One region of the Streptomyces sp. NPDC004126 genome, then DNA from elsewhere that is predicted to be linked to it. Evidence: predicted binding sites of a transcription regulator. Region 1 holds the regulator's gene; the other holds the start of a gene.
The links. The regulator HspR, encoded in region 1, represses chaperone genes until heat shock. The targets are predictions, from matches to a motif close to TTGAGNNNNNNNNNCTCAA.
Positions count from the first base shown of each region.

Region 1 (9,602 bases):
CGGCCTGGTCGGCCGGGGTCGCGCTCGGGGCGTTCGCCGCCGTGCGCGGGACCGGGGCGCTGGTCGTCGCCCTCGGCGCCTGGTGGGCCGGCAAGGACCCGGTGAAGGTGCTCGGCAGCTCCTGGGACTCCTTCTGGTACCTCTCCATCGCCGCCCGCGGCTACGGCCGCACCCAGATGTGGCCCGCCTCCGACTCCATCCAGAGCGACTACGCCTTCTTCCCGCTGTACCCGCTGCTGGTGGACCTCACCGGCGGCGGCCCCGTAGCCGGACTCGTGGTGTCCTGGACGGCCGCCGCCGCTGCCGCCGTCGGGGTGTACCGGATCGGGGAGCTGCTGCTCGGGGCGCGGGGCGGGGTGCTGCTCGTCGCCCTGTGGGCCTCGCTGCCGCACGCGGTGGTGCTGGGCATCGCCTACACCGAGCCCCTGCTGTGCGCGCTGGCCGCCTGGTCGCTGTACGCGCTGCTGCGCGGGCGCTGGCTGTGGGCGGCCTCCCTGGCCGCCCTCGCCGGGCTGACCCGGCCCACCGGGATCGCCGTCGCCGCCGCCGTGACCGTCCTGGCCCTGCGGGAGCTGCTGGTACGGGGCAACCGCGCGCCCGCGGTGTGGGCGGCCGGGCTGCTCGCGCCCGCGGGCTGGGCCTCGTACGTCGTGGCCGTCGGGGCGCACCGCCACGACCCCCTCGGCTACTTCACCGTCCAGCGGCAGTGGGGCTCGCGCTTCGACTTCGGCGGCGGGACCGTGGAAACGGCCTGGAAGGCCCTGTCCGGCGGGTTCGTGACCATCCCGGTCGCGGTGACGCTGGCCGTGCTCGCCGCCGCCGGGCTGCTCGCGGTGGCGGCCGTCCTGGACCGGACGCCGCTGCCGCTGCTCGTGTACACGGCGACCCTGCTGGTGATCACGTTCGGCGGGGCGGGCTTCTTCGAGTCGAAGCCGCGCTTCCTGCTGCCCGCGTTCCCGCTGCTGCTGCCGGTGGCGGCCGCCATGGCGAGAGCCCGGCCGCGCACGGCGGTCGCGGTGACCGCCGGCCTGGCCGGGCTCTCGTGGGGCTACGGGGCGTACCTGCTGCTCATGGCGGAGGTACCCCTGTAAGGCCGCAGGGGCCGCAGGGGCCGCAGGGGCCGCGGGGCCCCTGGGAGGAGGGGGACGGCTACTCGCCGTCCTCCTCCTTCTTCTCGTCGTCCTCGGAGGAGTCGACGTCCTTCTCCAGGCCGAGCTGCTCCAGCAGCCACTTGTCGAACTCGATCGACGCGCGGACCCAGCTGACCGTGGAGGACACGAAGTGCTCCAGGCTGACGCCGGTGCCGATCAGCATCTGCGCCTCGCCGATCAGGCGGACCGAGCCGTCGTCGTGCGTGTGGCTGTAGACCTTGGGCCACAGGGTGCGGCGGTTCCAGTCGTCGATCGACTCCAGCAGCTGCGGCTTGTCGTCGATGGCGTGCGGGCGGTCGTAGAAGGTCCGCACGGAGAAGACCTGCTGCTCGCCCTCGCCGCGGAACATGAAGTAGGTGCGGAAGTCCTCCCACGGCGCCGCGAGGTCACCCTCGTCGTCGACGACGTACTTCAGCTCCATCTGCTCCAGGAGCTGCTTGACCAGGTCCTGGTCGGGGACGACGGGGCCCGCCGGTCCTTGGCCTTGCGGTTCGGGCTGACCCCCGAAGTTCGGAATCGAGGCCGGGTCGATGCTCACCGTGTACTTCCCTTCGTGCGGATGACGCCATCCTCCCCCATCTCGCCTACCCCGTGTCCAGCCCCGCACCCGCGATCCGCTCCCGGCGGACACGGGGCCGCGGCGGCCCTTACAGGGCCCGGCCGACCAGCAGGTCCTCGCCGGCCACGTCGACCCGTACGGTGTCGCCGTCGCGGACCTCGCCGGAGAGGATCTCCTTGGCGAGCCGGTCGCCCACGGCCGTCTGGATCAGGCGGCGCAGGGGGCGGGCGCCGTACGCCGGGTCGTTGCCCTTGTCCGCCAGCCAGGCCAGGGCCTCGGGGGTGACGTCCAGGGCCAGCCGGCGGTCGGCGAGGCGCTTGGCGAGCCGGGCGATCTGGAGCTCGGCGATGTGCGCCAGCTCGTCGCGGGTCAGCGCCGAGAAGACGACGAGGTCGTCGAGGCGGTTGAGGAACTCGGGCTTGAAGCTCGCCCGGACCACGTCCAGGACCTTGGCCTTCTTGTCCTCGTCCGAGGTGACCGCATCGACCAGGAACTGACTGCCCAGGTTCGAGGTGAGGATCAGGATGGTGTTGCGGAAGTCCACCGTCCGGCCCTGGCCGTCGGTGAGGCGGCCGTCGTCGAGGACCTGGAGCAGGATGTCGAAGACCTCCGGGTGGGCCTTCTCGACCTCGTCCAGCAGCACCACGCTGTACGGGCGGCGGCGGACGGCCTCGGTGAGCTGGCCGCCCTCCTCGTAGCCGACGTAGCCGGGCGGGGCGCCGACGAGCCGGGCCACGCTGTGCTTCTCGGAGTACTCGGACATGTCGATGCGGACCATGGCCCGCTCGTCGTCGAAGAGGAAGTCCGCGAGGGCCTTGGCTAGCTCGGTCTTGCCCACGCCCGTGGGGCCCAGGAAGAGGAACGAGCCGGTGGGGCGGTCCGGGTCGGCGATGCCGGCCCGGGTGCGGCGCACGGCGTCCGCCACGGCCCGTACGGCCTCGCCCTGGCCGATCAGGCGGCGGCCCAGCTCCTCCTCCATGCGCAGCAGCTTCTGGGTCTCCCCTTCGAGGAGCCGGCCGGCCGGGATCCCGGTCCAGGCGCCGACCACGTCGGCGATGTCGTCGGGTCCGACCTCGTCCTTGACCATGGTGCCCTTGGACGCCTCCGCCTCGGCCTCGGTGGCCTCCGCCAGCTCGCGCTCCAGCTGCGGGATCTCCCCGTAGAGCAGCTTGGAGGCGGTGTCGAAGTCGCCGTCGCGCTGGGCGCGCTCGGCCTGGCCGCGCAGGTCGTCCAGGCGCTCCTTGAGCTCGCCGACGCGGTTGAGGGACTGCTTCTCCTTCTCCCAGCGGGCGGTGAGGCCGCGCAGCTCCTCCTCCTTGTCCGCGAGGTCCTTGCGGATCTTGTCGAGGCGTTCGAGGGAGGCCGGGTCGGACTCGTTCTTCAGCGCCAGCTCCTCCATCCGCATCCGGTCCACGGAGCGCTGGAGCTCGTCGATCTCCACGGGCGAGGAGTCGATCTCCATGCGCAGCCGGGAGGCCGCCTCGTCGACGAGGTCGATGGCCTTGTCGGGCAGGAAGCGGGAGGTGATGTAGCGGTCGGAGAGGGTGGCGGCGGCGACGAGGGCGCTGTCGTTGATGACGACCTTGTGGTGGGCCTCGTAGCGGCCCTTGAGCCCGCGCAGGATCGCGATGGTGTCCTCGACGGTGGGCTCGGCGACCAGCACCTGCTGGAAGCGGCGCTCCAGCGCCGGGTCCTTCTCGATGCGCTCGCGGTACTCGTCCAGGGTGGTCGCGCCGACCATGCGCAGCTCGCCGCGGGCCAGCATGGGCTTGAGCATGTTGCCCGCGTCCATGGCGGAGTCCCCGCCGGCCCCGGCGCCGACGACGGTGTGCAGCTCGTCGATGAAGGTGATGATCTGGCCCTCGCTCGACTTGATCTCGGCGAGGACGGTCTTCAGGCGCTCCTCGAACTCGCCGCGGTACTTGGCGCCGGCCACCATCGCGCCGAGGTCGAGGGAGACGAGCCGCTTGCCCTTGAGGGACTCGGGGACGTCGCCCTTGACGATGCGCTGGGCCAGGCCCTCGACGACGGCGGTCTTGCCGACGCCGGGCTCGCCGATGAGCACCGGGTTGTTCTTGGTGCGGCGGGAGAGGACCTGGACGACGCGCCGGATCTCGTGGTCGCGGCCGATGACGGGGTCGAGCTTGCCGTCGCGGGCGGCGGCGGTGAAGTCGGTGCCGAACTTCTCCAGGGCCTTGTACTGGCCCTCGGGGTCGGGGGTGGTCACCCGCCGTGCTCCTCGTGCGTTCTGGAAGGCGTCCAGCAGCTTCTTCGCCGTGGCGCCCTGGGCGGAAAGGACCTCACCGGCCGGTCCGCCCTTGGCGGCGACGGCGATGAGGAGGTGTTCGGTGGAGAGGTACTCGTCGCCGAGGCGGCCGGCCTGGGAGTCGGCCTCGGCCAGTACGGCGAGCAGGTCGCGGCTGGGCTGCGGGGGCGCGACGGTGGAGCCGGTGACGCTGGGCAGGGCGGCGAGCAGGCGCTCCGCGCCGGCGCGGACGGCGGCCTGGTCGGCGTCGGTGGCGACCAGCAGGTCGACGACGTTCTCGTTGTCCTCGCCGGCGAGCAGCGCCAGCAGGAGGTGCGCGGGGGTCAGGTCGGCGTGGCCGTCCTTGACGGCCCTGCTCGTGGCCGCGTTCAGGGCGTCGCGGCTCTTGTTGGTCAGCTCGGCGTCCACTCTCGGGTTCTCCTCTCCGGCGGGCGTACGTGACGCGTCGCACCGGCCGGCTGGCCGGATGCGCACTCTGACAGATTCAGCATCTGCAAAGTTGAGTCTATTCCACTCAAGGCGTCGTTCGGGGCCATTCTCCCGACGGGCCCGCCGGGAGCGCGGGCGTACGCTTCGGCCCATGTCCCATGACGTACTCAACCCGACGCCCGAGTACCTCGCCTTCTGGCGGGAGCGGCACGTCTGCACCCTGACCACCCCGCGCCCGGACGGCACGCCGCACGTGGTGCCCGTCGGCGTGACCTACGACCCGGAGGCCGGGCTGGCACGGGTGATCAGCAACAAGCACAGCAAGAAGGTCCGCAACGTCCTGGCGGCGGCCGGCGGCGGCGCCCGGGTGGCGGTCTGCCAGATGGAGGGCAGGCGCTGGGCCACCCTGGAGGGGCGCGCGGTGATCCGTACGGACGAGGCGTCGGTCGCCGAGGCCGTCGCGCGCTACGCCGAGCGGTACGGGCGGACGCCCTCGCCCAACCCGGACCGGGTGGTCCTGGAGATCACCCTCGACCGGGCCATGGGCCGGGCCTGAGCCGACGGGTGATTGTCCGGTTCAACCACTGGACGCGGACAGCACAACGGCGCCATCGTGGTCAGGTCCACGATGGCGCCGTTGTGTGGGGGTAGCACCTGGAGCGATCTGCAACGACGGGGGAATCGCCTCAGGCACTGCGGGGGGTGGCGGTGGTGATATCGGGCTCGAACAGCTGGTGGTCACGCTGGTCGAGGTTGACGAAGACCATGCCGTACCGCACTTCGCAGCGGACGGGCTGCGGTGCGCCCCGGGGGCGGCGCAGGCAGCGGTAGGCGCGGACATCCTCGTCCTCTTCGCGCACGACGACGATCGGCTGGCCGAAAAGAGTGACCATCAACGAATCGCCGGCGTAGGGGATCGCCGTGGCGAGGTCTATGAACTGCCATCCGGAGCGGTACGCGGAGGCCATTTCGCGACGGAAGTCGCGGTCGTCGGGGGTCATCAGGAGACCTTCGCAGCGGCCGCGTCCCAGCCGAGGTCCGCCGGACTGGAGTCCCAGCCGAGATCGGTCTTGCCCTTGGGCTCGACCTGCGCGGCGCCACCCGCCTGAGCACTTCCCGCGTCGCCGCCGTTGCCGGCTACGACTGCTCCAATGACCGCGACGACGGAGAAAACAACGGCAAGCGCCGAGCGAAGCATTCTCTTATACATGGTCGGCTTCGTCCTCACTTGATGGAATCCTCTCCCCCGCACTGTCAGACGATGGCTCATTCAGGCACGTCAGTGCCACAGGGACGATGCATCATGTTCTTACATGTTCAGGACCCTGGGGGGTGGAGAATTGGTAAGAAGCGAGACAAACCCGACACATCCCCACCCCGTCACGGCGATGTGCGCGGAGGGCGCGCGACTGTACGCGGCGGCCCTGAGCACCGGCCGCGTCGCCCGCGGCGAGGTCCAGAACGCCCCCTGCCTGCTCGAATTCGCGCTCCTGCGACCCGACCCGGATGACGCCAACCAGCTGCGCGCGGTTCCCCCGTCCGTCGCCCTGGCACAGCGGCTCCATCCGCTCGAACGCGAGATCCAGGAACGCCGGCGCACGGCCGTAGATCTCACCGACACATTCGAGCCGTTCCTCACCATCAGCGCCCAGACCCCCTCCAACACCCACGCCATCACGGTCCTGGAGGGGATCGACCAGATCAACGCCGCCCTCGACCTGGCCACCGCCGAGTGCCACACGGAGGCCCTGACCGTCCAACCGGGCGGGGCGCGTTCGACGTTCGTCCTCAGCGAGGCCCTGGAGCGCGCCACTCCGCTGATCGACCGCGGGGTGAGCATCCGCACGCTCTACCAGCACACCGTGCGGCACAGCCAGGGGACGCTCGCCTACGTGGACCGGGTCTCGGCCGGAAAGGTCGAGATCCGCACGCTGGAGGAGCTGATAGAGCGTCTCATGATCTTCGACCGCACGGTGGCCTTCATACCCGCCAGCGACGACCGCCGGGTGGCCCTGGAGCTGCGGCACCCGGGGCTCGTGGACTACCTCATCAAGGTCTTCGAGCAACTCTGGCGCAGGGCCGTGCCGTTGGGCGACGAGGTCACGTACACGCACAACCCGGATGGTATCTCCGGAGTGCAGCGTTCCATCGCACAGCTGCTGATCGAGGGCCACGTCGACGAGGCCATCGCCCGCCGGCTGGGGATGAACGTACGCACCTGCCGCGCGCACATCGCGAAGCTGGCCGCCGCCCTGGGCAGCGGCAGCCGGGCCCAGCTGGGCTACCTCATCGCCCAGTCCGGGATCCTGCACGGCTCGAACCCGGCGCAGCTCCCCGAGGGCTGACAGGGGCCCTCAGACGGCCCCCAGGAGCCCCGGGACACGCCGAAGGCCCCGTCCCGGACCCCTCCTGTGCGGGAGGGGCCCGACGGGGCCTTCACGGCGTGCTCCGCGGGCCGGCCGGTCAGTCGCCCGGGCGCTTGGTGGGGCGCCAGACGACCAGCGCGTTGCCCGGCACCGGCGGCTGGTACGGGACCAGGTCGCGGCGGTACGAGGCGTGCACCTGGGCCTCGCGGGCCTGGAGGGCGGCGGCCGCCCCGTCCACGGCGGCGGACAGCTCGGCGACGCGCTGCTGGAGCGCGGCCACCTGGTTCTCCAGTTCGATGATCCGCTTGATGCCGGCCAGGTTGATGCCCTCGTCCTGGGACAGCTGCTGCACCGTGCGGAGCAGCTCGATGTCCCTGGCCGAATACCGCCGGCCGCGGCCGGCGGTACGGTCCGGCGAGACCAGACCGAGGCGGTCGTACTGGCGCAGGGTCTGCGGATGCAGGCCCGAGAGCTGGGCGGCCACCGAGATCACGTAGACCGGGGTCTCGTCGGTGAGCTGGTAGGCCCCCTCGCCGAAGCGGGGCTGTCGTCGGCGGCCGTCCATGTCATGCTCCCTTCGCGGACTCGAACAGGAGGGCGCGCGGGTCCTCGGACCCGGTCGCGTCGCGGTACATCTCCAGGGCCTCGCGGGCCTTGTCGGACAGCTCCGCCGGCACCGCGACCTCCACCGTGACGAGCAGGTCGCCGCGGGTGCCGTCCTTGCGGACCGCTCCCTTGCCGCGGGCCCGCATCGTACGGCCGGTCGGGGTGCCCGGGGGCAGCTTCAGCGTCACCGCCGGGCCGCCCAGGGTCGGGACCTTGATGTCGGCGCCGAGGGCCGCCTCCGCGATCGTGACGGGCACGGTCACCGTGAGGTTGTCGCCCTTGCGGCCGAACACCGGGTGGCTGCCGACGTGCACGACGACGTACAGGTCGCCGGCCGGGCCGCCGCGCTCGCCCGGGGCGCCCTTGCCGCGCAGCCGGATCCGCTGGCCGTCGGAGACGCCCGCCGGGATCCGGACCTGCATGGTGCGGGAGGACTTGGCGCGCCCGCTGCCCTTGCAGACCTCGCAGGGGTTCTCCGCGATCAGGCCGCGGCCCTTGCAGTCCGCGCAGGGGTCGGTCAGCGAGAAGCCGCCGCCGCTGCCCCGGGAGACCTGGCCGGTGCCGACGCAGGTCGGGCACACGCGGGGCGTGCCGTTCGTGTCGCCGGTGCCCGAACAGGCCTTGCAGGGGGCCTGCGAGGACATCCGCAGCGGCACGGTCGCACCGTCCACGGCCTCCGTGAAGGAGAGCGTGACCTCCGACTCGATGTCCTGGCCGCGGCGCGGCTGGGTGCGGGTGCCCGCACCGGCGCCGGCGCCGCGGTTGAACAGGCCGCCGAAGACGTCGCCCAGGCCGCCGCCGAAGCCGCCCTGGCCGCCGGCCTGGGTGCCCCCGAAGAGGTCGCCCAGGTCGAAGTTGAACGAGCCGCCGCCGCCCGGACCGGCGCGGAAGCCGCCGTTCCCGAACAGCGCGCGGGCCTCGTCGTACTCCTTGCGCTTCTTGGCGTCGCCGAGGACGTCGTTCGCCTCGGAGATCTCCTTGAAGCGCTCCTCGGCCGAGGCGTCGCCCTTGTTGGCGTCCGGGTGGAACTCGCGGGCGAGCTTCCGGTACGCCTTCTTGATCTCGGCCTCGGTGGCGTCCTTCGGGACACCGAGGACCTTGTAGTAGTCCTTCTCGACGAAGTCCTTCGTGCTCATCCCCGGTGTCCCTCCTCTCGGATCCCTACATGGTGTGCGTCAGCCCTTGTCGGGGGCATCCGTGTCCTTGTCGGACGGCGTGTCGCCGTCGCCGGACTCGGACTTGGCGGCGGGTGCCGCGCCCGGCTGGGGCTCGGCCACCGCGACCCGCGCGGGGCGGATCGTGCGCTCGCCGATCCGGTACCCCGGCTGCAGGATCGCCACGCAGGTCGTCTCGGTGACGTCCGGCGCGTACGAGTGCATCAGGGCCTCGTGGATCGTCGGGTCGAAGGGCTCGCCCTCCTTGCCGAACTGCTGCAGCCCCATCTTGGCCGCGGCGGTCTCCAGCGACTCGGCCACCGACTTGAAGCCGCCGACCAGCTCGCCGTGCTCGCGGGCCCGGCCGATGTCGTCCAGCGTCGGGAGGAGCTCCGTCAGCAGGCTCGCGACCGCGATCTCCTTGACGGCGACCCGGTCCCGCTCCACGCGGCGACGGTAGTTCTGGTACTCGGCCTGGAGCCGCTGGAGGTCCGCGGTGCGCTCACCGAGCGCGGTACGGGCCTGGTCCAGCTGCGCCAGCAGCGCAACATCCTGAGCCTTGTCCCCGGCCGGGGCCGCCTCGTCCTCCTTCTTGGAGGAGTCGGCGGCCTTCGGCTCCGCGTCGTCAGCGCCGGCGCCGGTGGGGACTTCGGGCTCCTCGTCGAAACCCGGGGTCTCCTCCGACATCAGGCAGCGCCGCCCTTCGGCTTCTCGTCGTCGACGATCTCGGCGTCGACGACGTCGTCGTCGGCCTTGGCCTGGCCCGCGTCACCCGCGCCGCCGGCGGCCTGGGCGGCCTGGGCGTCGGCGTAGATGGCCTGGCCGAGCTTCTGGCTGACCGCGGCGAGCTTCTCCGTCGCGGTGCGGATCTCGGCGGTGTCCTCGCCCTTGAGCTTGTCCTTCAGCTCGGTGATGGCCGTCTCGACCTCGGTCTTGACCTCGGCCGGGACCTTCTCCGCGTTGTCCGCGAGGAACTTCTCCGTCTGGTAGACGAGCTGCTCGCCCTGGTTGCGGGACTCGGCGGCCTCCTTGCGGCGGAGGTCCTCCTCCGCGTACTGCTCGGCCTCCTGG
Region 1 is NZ_JBNNPF010000008.1:49,807-59,408, reverse strand. It holds gene ACQKM2_RS10030 (hypothetical protein) at 1-1,091, shown strand, start outside; gene ACQKM2_RS10025 (YbjN domain-containing protein) at 1,150-1,689, opposite strand; gene clpB (ATP-dependent chaperone ClpB) at 1,799-4,384, opposite strand; gene ACQKM2_RS10015 (pyridoxamine 5'-phosphate oxidase family protein) at 4,557-4,961, shown strand; gene ACQKM2_RS10010 (hypothetical protein) at 5,092-5,406, opposite strand; gene ACQKM2_RS10005 (hypothetical protein) at 5,406-5,615, opposite strand; gene ACQKM2_RS10000 (helix-turn-helix transcriptional regulator) at 5,719-6,750, shown strand; gene ACQKM2_RS09995 (heat shock protein transcriptional repressor HspR) at 6,869-7,336, opposite strand; gene dnaJ (molecular chaperone DnaJ) at 7,338-8,513, opposite strand; gene grpE (nucleotide exchange factor GrpE) at 8,553-9,218, opposite strand; gene dnaK (molecular chaperone DnaK) at 9,218-9,602, opposite strand, start outside.

Region 2 (9,602 bases), on a different contig from region 1:
GGCTCGCGGGCCACCAGGCCGAGCACCTCCAGGGCGCGCAGCTGGCGGCTCATGGTGGCCTTGCCGACGCCGAAGTAGGCGGCCAGCTCGGTGGCCCGCTGGCGGCCGGCGGCCTCCAGGCGGACCAGCAGGCCGTACGCGGCCGGCTCCAGCTCCGGGTGCAGGGCGCGGGCCATCTCGCCGGAGGAGGCCCGGGCGCGCCGCAGGAAGACGGACAGCTCCCGCTCCAGGGCGAGGAACTCCTGGTCTTCGCTGCCGTGCACGTGCCGCTCCCATCGGTGGCGGGGCACGCCGTGGCACCCCTGTTCGGGACCAGTATTTCGCAGCGGGTGCGCCGAGGACCCGGGGCCCCGCCTGGGGGTCCCCCCGGACGGAGTCTGGGGGAGGGGTCCCCGGGCCCTCAGCGGACCGTGTGCGCCTTCCGGATCAGGCGGCCTTGGTGAAGGACACCACCGCCGGGGCGAGGGCCAGCTCCAGCACCTGGCGCACGTCCGTCACCGGGTGCACCTCCAGCCCCTCCAGCACCTCGCTCGGGACGTCGTCCAGGTCCGCTTCGTTCCGCTTGGGGATGATCACGGTGGTCAGCCCGGCCCGGTGCGCGGCCAGCAGCTTCTGCTTGACCCCGCCGATCGGGAGCACCCGCCCGGTCAGCGAGACCTCGCCGGTCATGGCCACGTCCGTGCGGACCTGGCGGCCGGAGAGCAGGGACGCCAGCGCGGTGGTCATGGTGATGCCCGCGCTCGGGCCGTCCTTGGGGACGGCGCCCGCCGGGAAGTGGATGTGCACGCCCCGGTCCTTGAGGTCGGCGACCGGCAGCTCCAGCTCCGCGCCGTGCGAGCGCAGGAAGCTGAGGGCGATCTGCGCCGACTCCTTCATGACGTCGCCCAGCTGGCCCGTGAGGGTGAGCCCGGCGGCGCCGGTCTCCGGGTCGGCGAGGGAGGCCTCGACGAACAGGACGTCGCCGCCGGCGCCGGTGACGGCGAGGCCGGTGGCCACGCCCGGGACGGCCGTCCGCCGCTCCGCCGGGTCCTGGGCGGACTCGGGCACGTGGTGCGGGCGGCCGATCAGGCCGCGCAGCTCGTCCGCGCCGATGGCGAAGGGGAACTCCCGCTCGCCCAGTTCGTGCTGGGATGCCACCTTGCGCAGGAGCCGGGCGATGGACCGCTCCAGGGTGCGCACGCCGGCCTCGCGGGTGTACTCGCCGGCGAGCTTGCGCAGCGCGTCCTCCTCCAGGACGACCTCCTGCGCGGTCAGCCCGGCGCGCTCCAGCTGGCGGGGCAGCAGGTGGTCGCGGGCGATGACGACCTTCTCGTCCTCGGTGTAGCCGTCGAGGCGGACCAGCTCCATGCGGTCGGCGAGGGCTTCGGGGATGGCCTCCAGGACGTTGGCCGTCGCGAGGAAGACGACGTCGCTGAGGTCCAGCTCCACCTCCAGGTAGTGGTCCCGGAAGGTGTGGTTCTGCGCGGGGTCCAGGACCTCCAGGAGGGCCGCCGCCGGGTCGCCGCGGAAGTCGGAGCCGACCTTGTCGATCTCGTCGAGGAGGACGACCGGGTTCATCGACCCGGCCTCCTTGACCGCCCGCACGATGCGGCCGGGCAGGGCGCCGACGTAGGTGCGGCGGTGGCCGCGGATCTCGGCCTCGTCGCGTACGCCGCCGAGGGCGACGCGGACGAACTTGCGCCCCATGGCGTGGGCGACGCTCTCGCCCAGCGAGGTCTTGCCGACGCCGGGGGGCCCGACGAGCGCGAGGACCGCGCCGCCGCGCCGTCCGCCGACGACGCCCATGCCGCGCTCGCCGCGCCGCTTGCGCACGGCGAGGTATTCGGTGATGCGGTCCTTCACGTCGTTCAGCCCGGCGTGCTCGGCGTCGAGCACCGCCCGGGCGCCCTGGATGTCGTACGCGTCCTCGGTGCGCTCGTTCCAGGGCAGTTCCAGCACGGTGTCCAGCCAGGTGCGGATCCAGGAGCCCTCGGGGCTCTGGTCGCTGGACCGCTCCAGCTTGTCGACCTCCTTGAGCGCGGCCTCGCGGACCTTCTCGGGGAGGTCGGCGGCCTCGACGCGGGCGCGGTAGTCGTCGGACTCCTCGCCCTCCTTCTCCCCGCCCAGCTCGCGGAGCTCCTTGCGGACGGCCTCCAGCTGGCGGCGGAGCAGGAACTCGCGCTGCTGCTTCTCGACGCCGTCCTGGACGTCCTTGGCGATGGACTCGGCGACGTCCTGTTCGGCGAGGTGGTCGGAGAGCGCCTTGACGGCGAGGCGGAGGCGGGCGACCGGGTCGACGGTCTCCAGCAGCTCGACCTTCTGGGCCACGCTCAGGAAGGGCGAGTACCCGGAGTTGTCGGCGAGGGCGGAGACCCCCTCGATCTGCTGCACACGGTCCACGACCTGCCAGGCGCCGCGCTTCTTCAGCCAGCTGGTGGCGAGGGCCTTGTACTCCTTGACGAGCTCGGCGACCGCTCCGGGCAGCGGGTCGGGCACCTTCTCGTCGACGGTCTCCCCCTCGACCCAGAGCGCCGCCCCGGGCCCGGTGGTCCCGGCGCCGATCCGGACGCGGCCGCGCCCGCGGATCAGCGCCCCGGGATCGCCGTCGGAGAGCCGCCCGACCTGCTCGACGGTCCCCAGCACTCCGATCCCGGCGTACTTCCCGTCGACCCGCGGCACGAGCAGCACCCGGGGCTTCCCGCTGCCCGCCGCCGCCTGGGCCGCCTCGACGGCTCCGCGGACCTCGGCGTCGGACAGGTCCAGGGGAACGACCATCCCGGGCAGCACGACCTCGTCGTCGAGCGGCAGTACGGGCAGGGTGAGCGATACGGACGTCGAAGCCATGATCTTCCCTCCGGCAGTGAAGTTGAGCTATGCCGACTCAATGCTTCTGCGTCCGGCAATGTTCCCCAACGCCCGTTCGCCGGGGGCGAACACGTTTTGCGGGCCCTCCGTAGCACCATGACGGCATGGCAGACATACGACGGACCGTCAGCTCGGGCTCCCCGCTGGAACCCCGGATCGGCTTCTCCCGCGCGGTGCGGAGGGGGCCGTACGTGGCCGTCGCCGGCACCGCTCCGATCGGGGACGACGGCTCCACGGTCGGCCCGGGCGACGTCCACGCCCAGACGGTGCGCTGCCTGGACATCGCGCAGCGCGCCCTGGAGGAGGCCGGCGCCTCGCTCGCCGACGTCGTGCGGACCCGGATCATGCTCACCGACATCACCGCCTGGGAGGAGGCGGCGCGGGCCCACGGCGAACGCTTCGCCGCGGTCCGCCCGGTGACGACCTTCATCGAGGTGTCCCGCTTCATCGACCCGGCCTGGCTGGTGGAGGTGGAGGTCGACGCGGTGACCGACTAGACCGGCTGGACCGGCTGGAGCGGCTGGAGCGGCTGGACCCGCTCGACCGGCTAGACCGCGGAGAGGCGGATGTCGCCGGAGCTGGTGCGGACCGCGATGCGGGACGGGGCGTCGGGGGCGTCCCCGAGCGTGACGTCCCGCTTGCCCGAGGCGGTGTCCACGGACACCCGGTACGGGGCCTGCGGCGCCCGCAGGGTCACGTCGCCCGAGCTGGTGGTGACGGACACCGAGGCCGGGGCCTTCGCGAAGCCGACCGTGGAGTCCCCCGAGCTCGTGCGGAACTCGAACTCCGGGCCGGACAGCTCGGCGGCCGTCAGGTCCCCGGAGGAGGTGCGCACCTTCAGCGGGCCCGCGATCCGCTCGGCCCGGACGTCGCCGGAGGAGGAGTCCAGCTCGGCGGAGGCCACGCCCGTGACCGTTATGTCCCCGCTGCTGCTGCCCGCCTTGAGCCGCACCGAGGCCGGCACCTCCAGCCGGTAGTCCACCCAGCAGCTGTCCCCGTCGCCGCTGCAGCCGTCGGTGAAGCCCAGCACCCCGCCCGAGACCCGCTGCCCCGGCTCGGGCGCGGTGTCGCCCCGGTAGTGCACGACCCGGTGCACGGTGACCCCGGGACCGCTGCCCGGGGTCACCGTCACCGACCCCCGCCGAAGGCCCGTCAGCTCCACCGCGGTGACGGCCTCGGTGAAGGTGGCGTCGGCCTCGGCCGTCTTCAGCCTGGCTTCCTCCACGAAGGAGCAGCCCGACAGGAGCAGGGCCGAGGCGGCGACGGCGCCGGCGAGAGCGGTGCGGACGGTGCGGGAGGAGGTGTGGAGTGCCATGCCGACGAGTCTGCCGACCGGGCGCGCGGACCGCGCTGGTGCAGGTATCCGAACCCGGGGTGGGGCTAGCCCCACCCCGGTCAGGGCCCCGTCACCACCGGCCGCAGCTCCGAGGGCAGGCCCCACTCGCTCCACGACCCGTCGTACACCGCGGTCTCCCCGTACCCGGCCAGGGTGGCCCCCAGCGCGAGCACGCAGGCCGTGACGCCCGAACCGCAGCTGAAGTAGAGCCGCTCCCGCTCCCCGGCCAACGCCCCGAAGGCCTCGCGGAGTTCACCGGCGGGCCGCATCAGGCCGTCCTGCCCCTGGAGTTCGCCGAACGGCAGGTTGAGCGCGCCCGGCATGTGCCCGCCCCGCAGCCCCGGCCGGGGCTCGGGGGCGGTCCCGGCGAACCGCTCCCGGGTCCGGGCGTCGAACACGGCGGCGGCCGGATCGGCGAGCGCGTCGGCGACGACCCCGGCGTCCACCAGCAGCCCGGGCCGGGGCCGGGCGGTGAAGGAGCCGCGCGGCCCCTCGTACGCCGCCGCCCCGGCCTCCACGTCCAGCCCGGCGGCGACCCACGCGGGCAGTCCCCCGTCCAGCACGGCCGCCCGGTCGAAGCCCATGGCGCGCAGCATCCACCAGGCGCGGGCGCTGGAGTAGATCCCGGCTCCGTCGTACACGACCACCGTGTCGGTGTCGTCCAGCCCGAGCCCGCGCAGTGCCCCGGCGAAGTCCGCCGGGGAGGGCATGGTGTGCGGGGCCGGCGCCGCGTGGTCGGAGAGGGCGCCGTCGAGGTCGAAGGGCCGCGCGCCGGGGATCCGCACGGCAGCCCGCCGGTGCGCCCCGACGGAGGCGTCGAACACCACGACCCGGCCGAGCCGCTCCGCGAGCCAGTCGCTGCCGACGAGGGGGCCGGGTATCTCGGGTACGGGCATGCGGGAACCTCCGGTCGCGGCGTCGAACACGATCACGGCCCATCCTGACCGATCCGCGGCCGGGCCGGCCCCTGAACCGCACGTCACCCGCACGTCCCCCGCCAGGCGTACACCGCCACCCGGGCCCCGCGGACCGGGGTCACCGAGCAGCGGTCGAACGCCTGCGCCAGGGCCTCGCGCTTCGCCGCCTCCGCCGGGTCGCGGTCCAGCGGCTGGTCCGGCGGGTCCAGCAGGGCTATCACCCTCGGGGCGGCCAGGACCGCCGCCCGGACGCCGTCGGCCGGGAGCTCCGTGCCGTGCAGGGTGCGGGACTCCGCCGGGGTGCGGGACAGGGCGACGTCCCGCAGGGAGCCGTACGCCCCGGGTGACGACAGCAGCCACTCCCGCCGCCGGGACGGCATGAACAGCACCGCGTCCCCGGGCCGGGCCAGCTCCCGCACCGCCGCCGCGACGGCGAGGGCGTCGTCCTTGCGCGCCTCCGGGGTGCGCAGCCACACCGACCACCCCGCGAAGGGCACCAGCAGGGCCCCGGCCAGCAGCCACGGCGCCCACCGCGTCCGCGTACCGCTCGCCCGCGCCCCGGCCAGCACGGCGAGGCCGGCCAGCGCGTAGAGGACGTACCGATCGACGTACCAGGGGTGCACGAGCGAGACCGCCATCAGCAGCCCGGGCGGGAGCAGCGCCAGGGGCACGGCCACCCGTACGAGGTCCCGGTCCCCGGCCCCCCGCGCCAGCAGGGCCACCGCCGCCGCCAGTACCGCGTACGCCGCCCAGTCCTGCCACGACGGCCGCCCCAGCCAGCCCAGCTGGGCCGCCGCCTGCCGGGCGCTCACCAGGGCCAGCGGGAGCAGCCCGGCGAGGACGGCACCCGCCGCCCGGCGCCAGCCAGGCGCCCGCCAGGCGGTGAACGCGTGCGCCGGCAGGGCCAGTACGGCGAACTCGTGCAGCCAGCAGCCCAGCAGGAGGACCACCGCGTAGGCCGCCCACCGCTCGCGCAGCATCAGGTACGTCGCCCAGGCCACGGCCGCCGCGACCAGCGCGTACGAGCGGCCCTCCTGCGCGTACGCCTGCACCGGCGGCAGCGCGGCGTACGCGGTGCCGGCGATCAGCGCGGCCCGCTCGCCCGCCAGCCGGTGTGCCACGGCGGCCACTCCTGCGGCGGCGAGGGCGGTGCCGGCCACGGACGGCAGCCGCAGGGCCCAGGGGCCGCCGTCCCAGAGGGCGAAGACCCCGTGCATCAGCAGGTAGTAGAGGCCGTGCACCGCGTCGACCTGTCCGAGCAGTTCCCACAGCCCGCCGAGGGGACGGTGGGCGACCTGCCAGGTGGTGGACTCGTCGCGCCACATGCTCCCGCCGCCCGCACCGCGCGGCAGGCCCCACAGCCCGAGGAGCACGGCGGTCAGCGGGGGCAGCGTGCGCCAGGGGGTGATGCGGCGGATGGCGGCCTCCGGGTGCTTTCCGTTGCGGGGCGGGGGCTTCATACTCGGTGTTCGGTCGGAGTACCTGCGGAGGTGGGTGTGCGAGCGATCCGGGCGGCCGGGGCCGCGACGGTGGTGCTGCTGGGCGCGGTGCTGGTCCTGGCCGGCTGCGGTGGCGGGTCCGGGGGGCCTCCGGACGCGACGGCGGCCCCGACGGCGTCGGCGACGGCGACGGCGGCCACCACGACGCCTCCCCCGCCCACGACCCCTCCCCCGGCGGCCACCACCCCGCCGGCATCAGCCCCCACACCCCCCGCGGCAACCGTCGCGGCCTCCGAGACCCTCGTCCGCGTGACCCGCAGCGGCGGTTTCGCGGGCCGGACCAGGACCGTCCTCGTCAAGGGCGACGGCTCCTGGACCCTCCTCGACGACCGGGCCCGCGACCTGCGGTCCGGGAAGCTGGAGCCGGCCCGGCTGGAGGTGTTGCGCGGTGCGCTGCGGGAGGCGGACTTCGCGCACCTGCCCCGGGTGGCGACGGCCGATCCGCCGGTCTACGACGGGTTCACGTACGCCTTCGTGCACGGCGGTTTCGAGGTCGCCGCGGACCAGACCGAGCTGGCTCCGGGGCTTCGGAAGGTGCTGGACGCGCTGCCCGGATTCGACACGACGGGATGAATCTCTGATTCCGGATGACGCCGTCTCCTGTCCGAACCCCGCATAGCCGCAGGCCGGTGCCTCCTCTACGCTGCACCCCATCACGCGGGATCTTCAGGGGCGGGACATGGAACAGACACACACCACCCACAGCGTCGCCGCGGCCACCCCAGGTGCCCAGCGGCGCGTGCTCGTGGTCGAGGACGACCGCACCATCGCCGACGCCATCGCCGCGCGGCTGCGGGCCGAGGGCTTCCAGGTGCAGACGGCCTACGACGGGCCGGCCGCCGTCGCGGCCGCGGAGAGCTGGCAGCCCGAGCTGCTGGTGCTGGACGTCATGCTGCCCGGCTTCGACGGGCTGGAGGTCTGCCGCCGGGTCCAGGCGCAGCGGCCGGTCCCGGTGCTGATGCTCACGGCCCGGGACGACGAGACCGACATGCTGGTCGGCCTCGGGGTCGGGGCGGACGACTACATGACGAAGCCGTTCTCGATGCGCGAGCTGGCCGCCCGGGTCCACGTGCTGCTGCGCCGGGTGGAGCGGGCCACGCTGGCCGCGACGGCTCCGCGCGGGGCGACGCTGCGGCTGGGAGACCTGGAGATCGACCACGCGCAGCGCAGGGTGCGGGTGCAGGCGGAGGACGTGCACCTGACGCCGACGGAGTTCGACCTGCTGGTGTGCCTGGCGGGGACGCCGCGTGCGGTGCTGTCGCGGGAGCAGCTGCTGGCGGAGGTGTGGGACTGGGCGGACGCGTCGGGGACCCGCACGGTCGACAGCCACATCAAGGCGCTGCGGCGGAAGATCGGTGCGGACCGGATCCGTACGGTCCACGGCGTCGGGTACGCCCTGGAGACCCCGGCGCAGTCGTGAGCGGCCCGCCGCGCGGGCCGGGTCTGCGGCCCTACTCGCCGTTCTCGATCAAGACGAAGCTGGGCGTGCTCGTCGTGGTGTCGGTGTTCATCACCACGGGGCTGCTGATGGTGGCCCTGCGCACGGCCACGGAGCTGCGGTTCATCACGGTCTTCTCGGTGATCGCGTCGATGCTGATCACCCAGTTCGTGGCGCACGGTCTGACGGCGCCGCTGGACGAGATGACGACGGTGGCGCGGGCGATCTCGCACGGGGACTACACGCGCCGGGTGCGGGGTGCCGGGCGCCGTGACGAGCTGGGTGATCTGGCGTCGACGATCAACCGGATGGCCGACGATCTGGAGGCCGAGGACAGGCACCGTCGAGAGCTGGTCGCGAACGTCTCGCACGAGCTCCGGACTCCGATCGCGGCGTTGCGCGCGGTGCTGGAGAACGTGGTGGACGGGGTCTCGGAGGCCGATCCGGAGACCATGCGGACGATGCTGAAGCAGGCGGAGCGGCTGGGCCGGCTGGTGGACACGCTGCTGGACCTGTCGCGGGTGGACAACGGTGTGGTGCCGTTGAAGGCGCGCCGGTTCGAGGTGTGGCCGTATCTGTCGGGGGTGCTGAAGGAGTCGGGGCTGGCGGCCGCGGGGCGGCCGGGGCTGACTTCCGGTTCGGGTGGGCACACCCGCAATGACGTGCATCTTCACCTGGATGTGCACCCTCCGGAACTGACCGCGTACGCGGATGCCGAGCGGCTGCACCAGGTGGTGGCGAACCTGATCGACAACGCGGTGAAGCACAGTCCGGCGCACGGCCGGGTCACGGTCCGGGCGCGGGCCGGGGCGGCGCCGGGGAGCCTGGCGCTGGAGGTCGTGGACGAGGGTCCGGGGATTCCGGAGGCGGAGCGGCACCGGGTTTTCGAGCGGTTCAACCGGGGTTCCGGCGGTGGCGGGGACGCGGGCGGCGACGGGGGCACCGGCCTGGGTCTGGCCATCGCACGCTGGGCGGTCGGCCTGCACGGGGGCCACATCGGCGTGGCCGAATCGTCACGGGGTTGCCGAATCCTTGTCACCCTTCCGGGCAGCTCACAGGTCCCTTCTTGACGTAGGGTTCGAGTGGGAAGGACATGATCTCGGCCACACGTGCCCGGGGTCGTCAGGGGTGCGAGGCCTAGGGGGTCGCAACCTGGCTGCCCCCTACCCGAACCACGCTTGTTTCCCGCCATTCCGATGGGTGAAACCCGCCGTTCGGTGTGACCTGCACGACGGAAGTCCCGCCCGGCCTGCATCACACGCCCTGGGAGGCGTAGCCTTTATCCCCGCTGTCCATACCTTGTGAAGCGGAAGAGGGCGGTTGCCGCCGTGTCGCCACAGTCCCCCAGTAACCCGAGCACCACGACCGACGCAGCAGAGGGCGGGAAGAACCCCGCCTCAGGCTTCGGCGCGAATGAGTGGCTCGTCGACGAGATCTATCAGCAGTACCTCCAGGACCCGAATTCGGTCGACCGGGCCTGGTGGGACTTCTTCGCCGACTACAAGCCGGGTGGCGCTGCCGCCCCGGTGAAGGCGGCCGAACCCATCAAGACCCCGACGACGGACGGC
Region 2 is NZ_JBNNPF010000015.1:8,534-18,135, forward strand. It holds gene ACQKM2_RS16350 (MarR family winged helix-turn-helix transcriptional regulator) at 1-263, opposite strand, end outside; gene lon (endopeptidase La) at 427-2,823, opposite strand; gene ACQKM2_RS16360 (RidA family protein) at 2,949-3,341, shown strand; gene ACQKM2_RS16365 (DUF4097 family beta strand repeat-containing protein) at 3,392-4,159, opposite strand; gene ACQKM2_RS16370 (sulfurtransferase) at 4,240-5,076, opposite strand; gene ACQKM2_RS16375 (glycosyltransferase family 39 protein) at 5,160-6,557, opposite strand; gene ACQKM2_RS16380 (hypothetical protein) at 6,594-7,169, shown strand; gene ACQKM2_RS16385 (response regulator transcription factor) at 7,276-8,016, shown strand; gene ACQKM2_RS16390 (ATP-binding protein) at 8,013-9,104, shown strand; gene ACQKM2_RS16395 (multifunctional oxoglutarate decarboxylase/oxoglutarate dehydrogenase thiamine pyrophosphate-binding subunit/dihydrolipoyllysine-residue succinyltransferase subunit) at 9,363-9,602, shown strand, end outside.
Region 2: lon (endopeptidase La) is a predicted target of HspR. The motif match lies at 2,846-2,864, and genes of this name have one in related genera.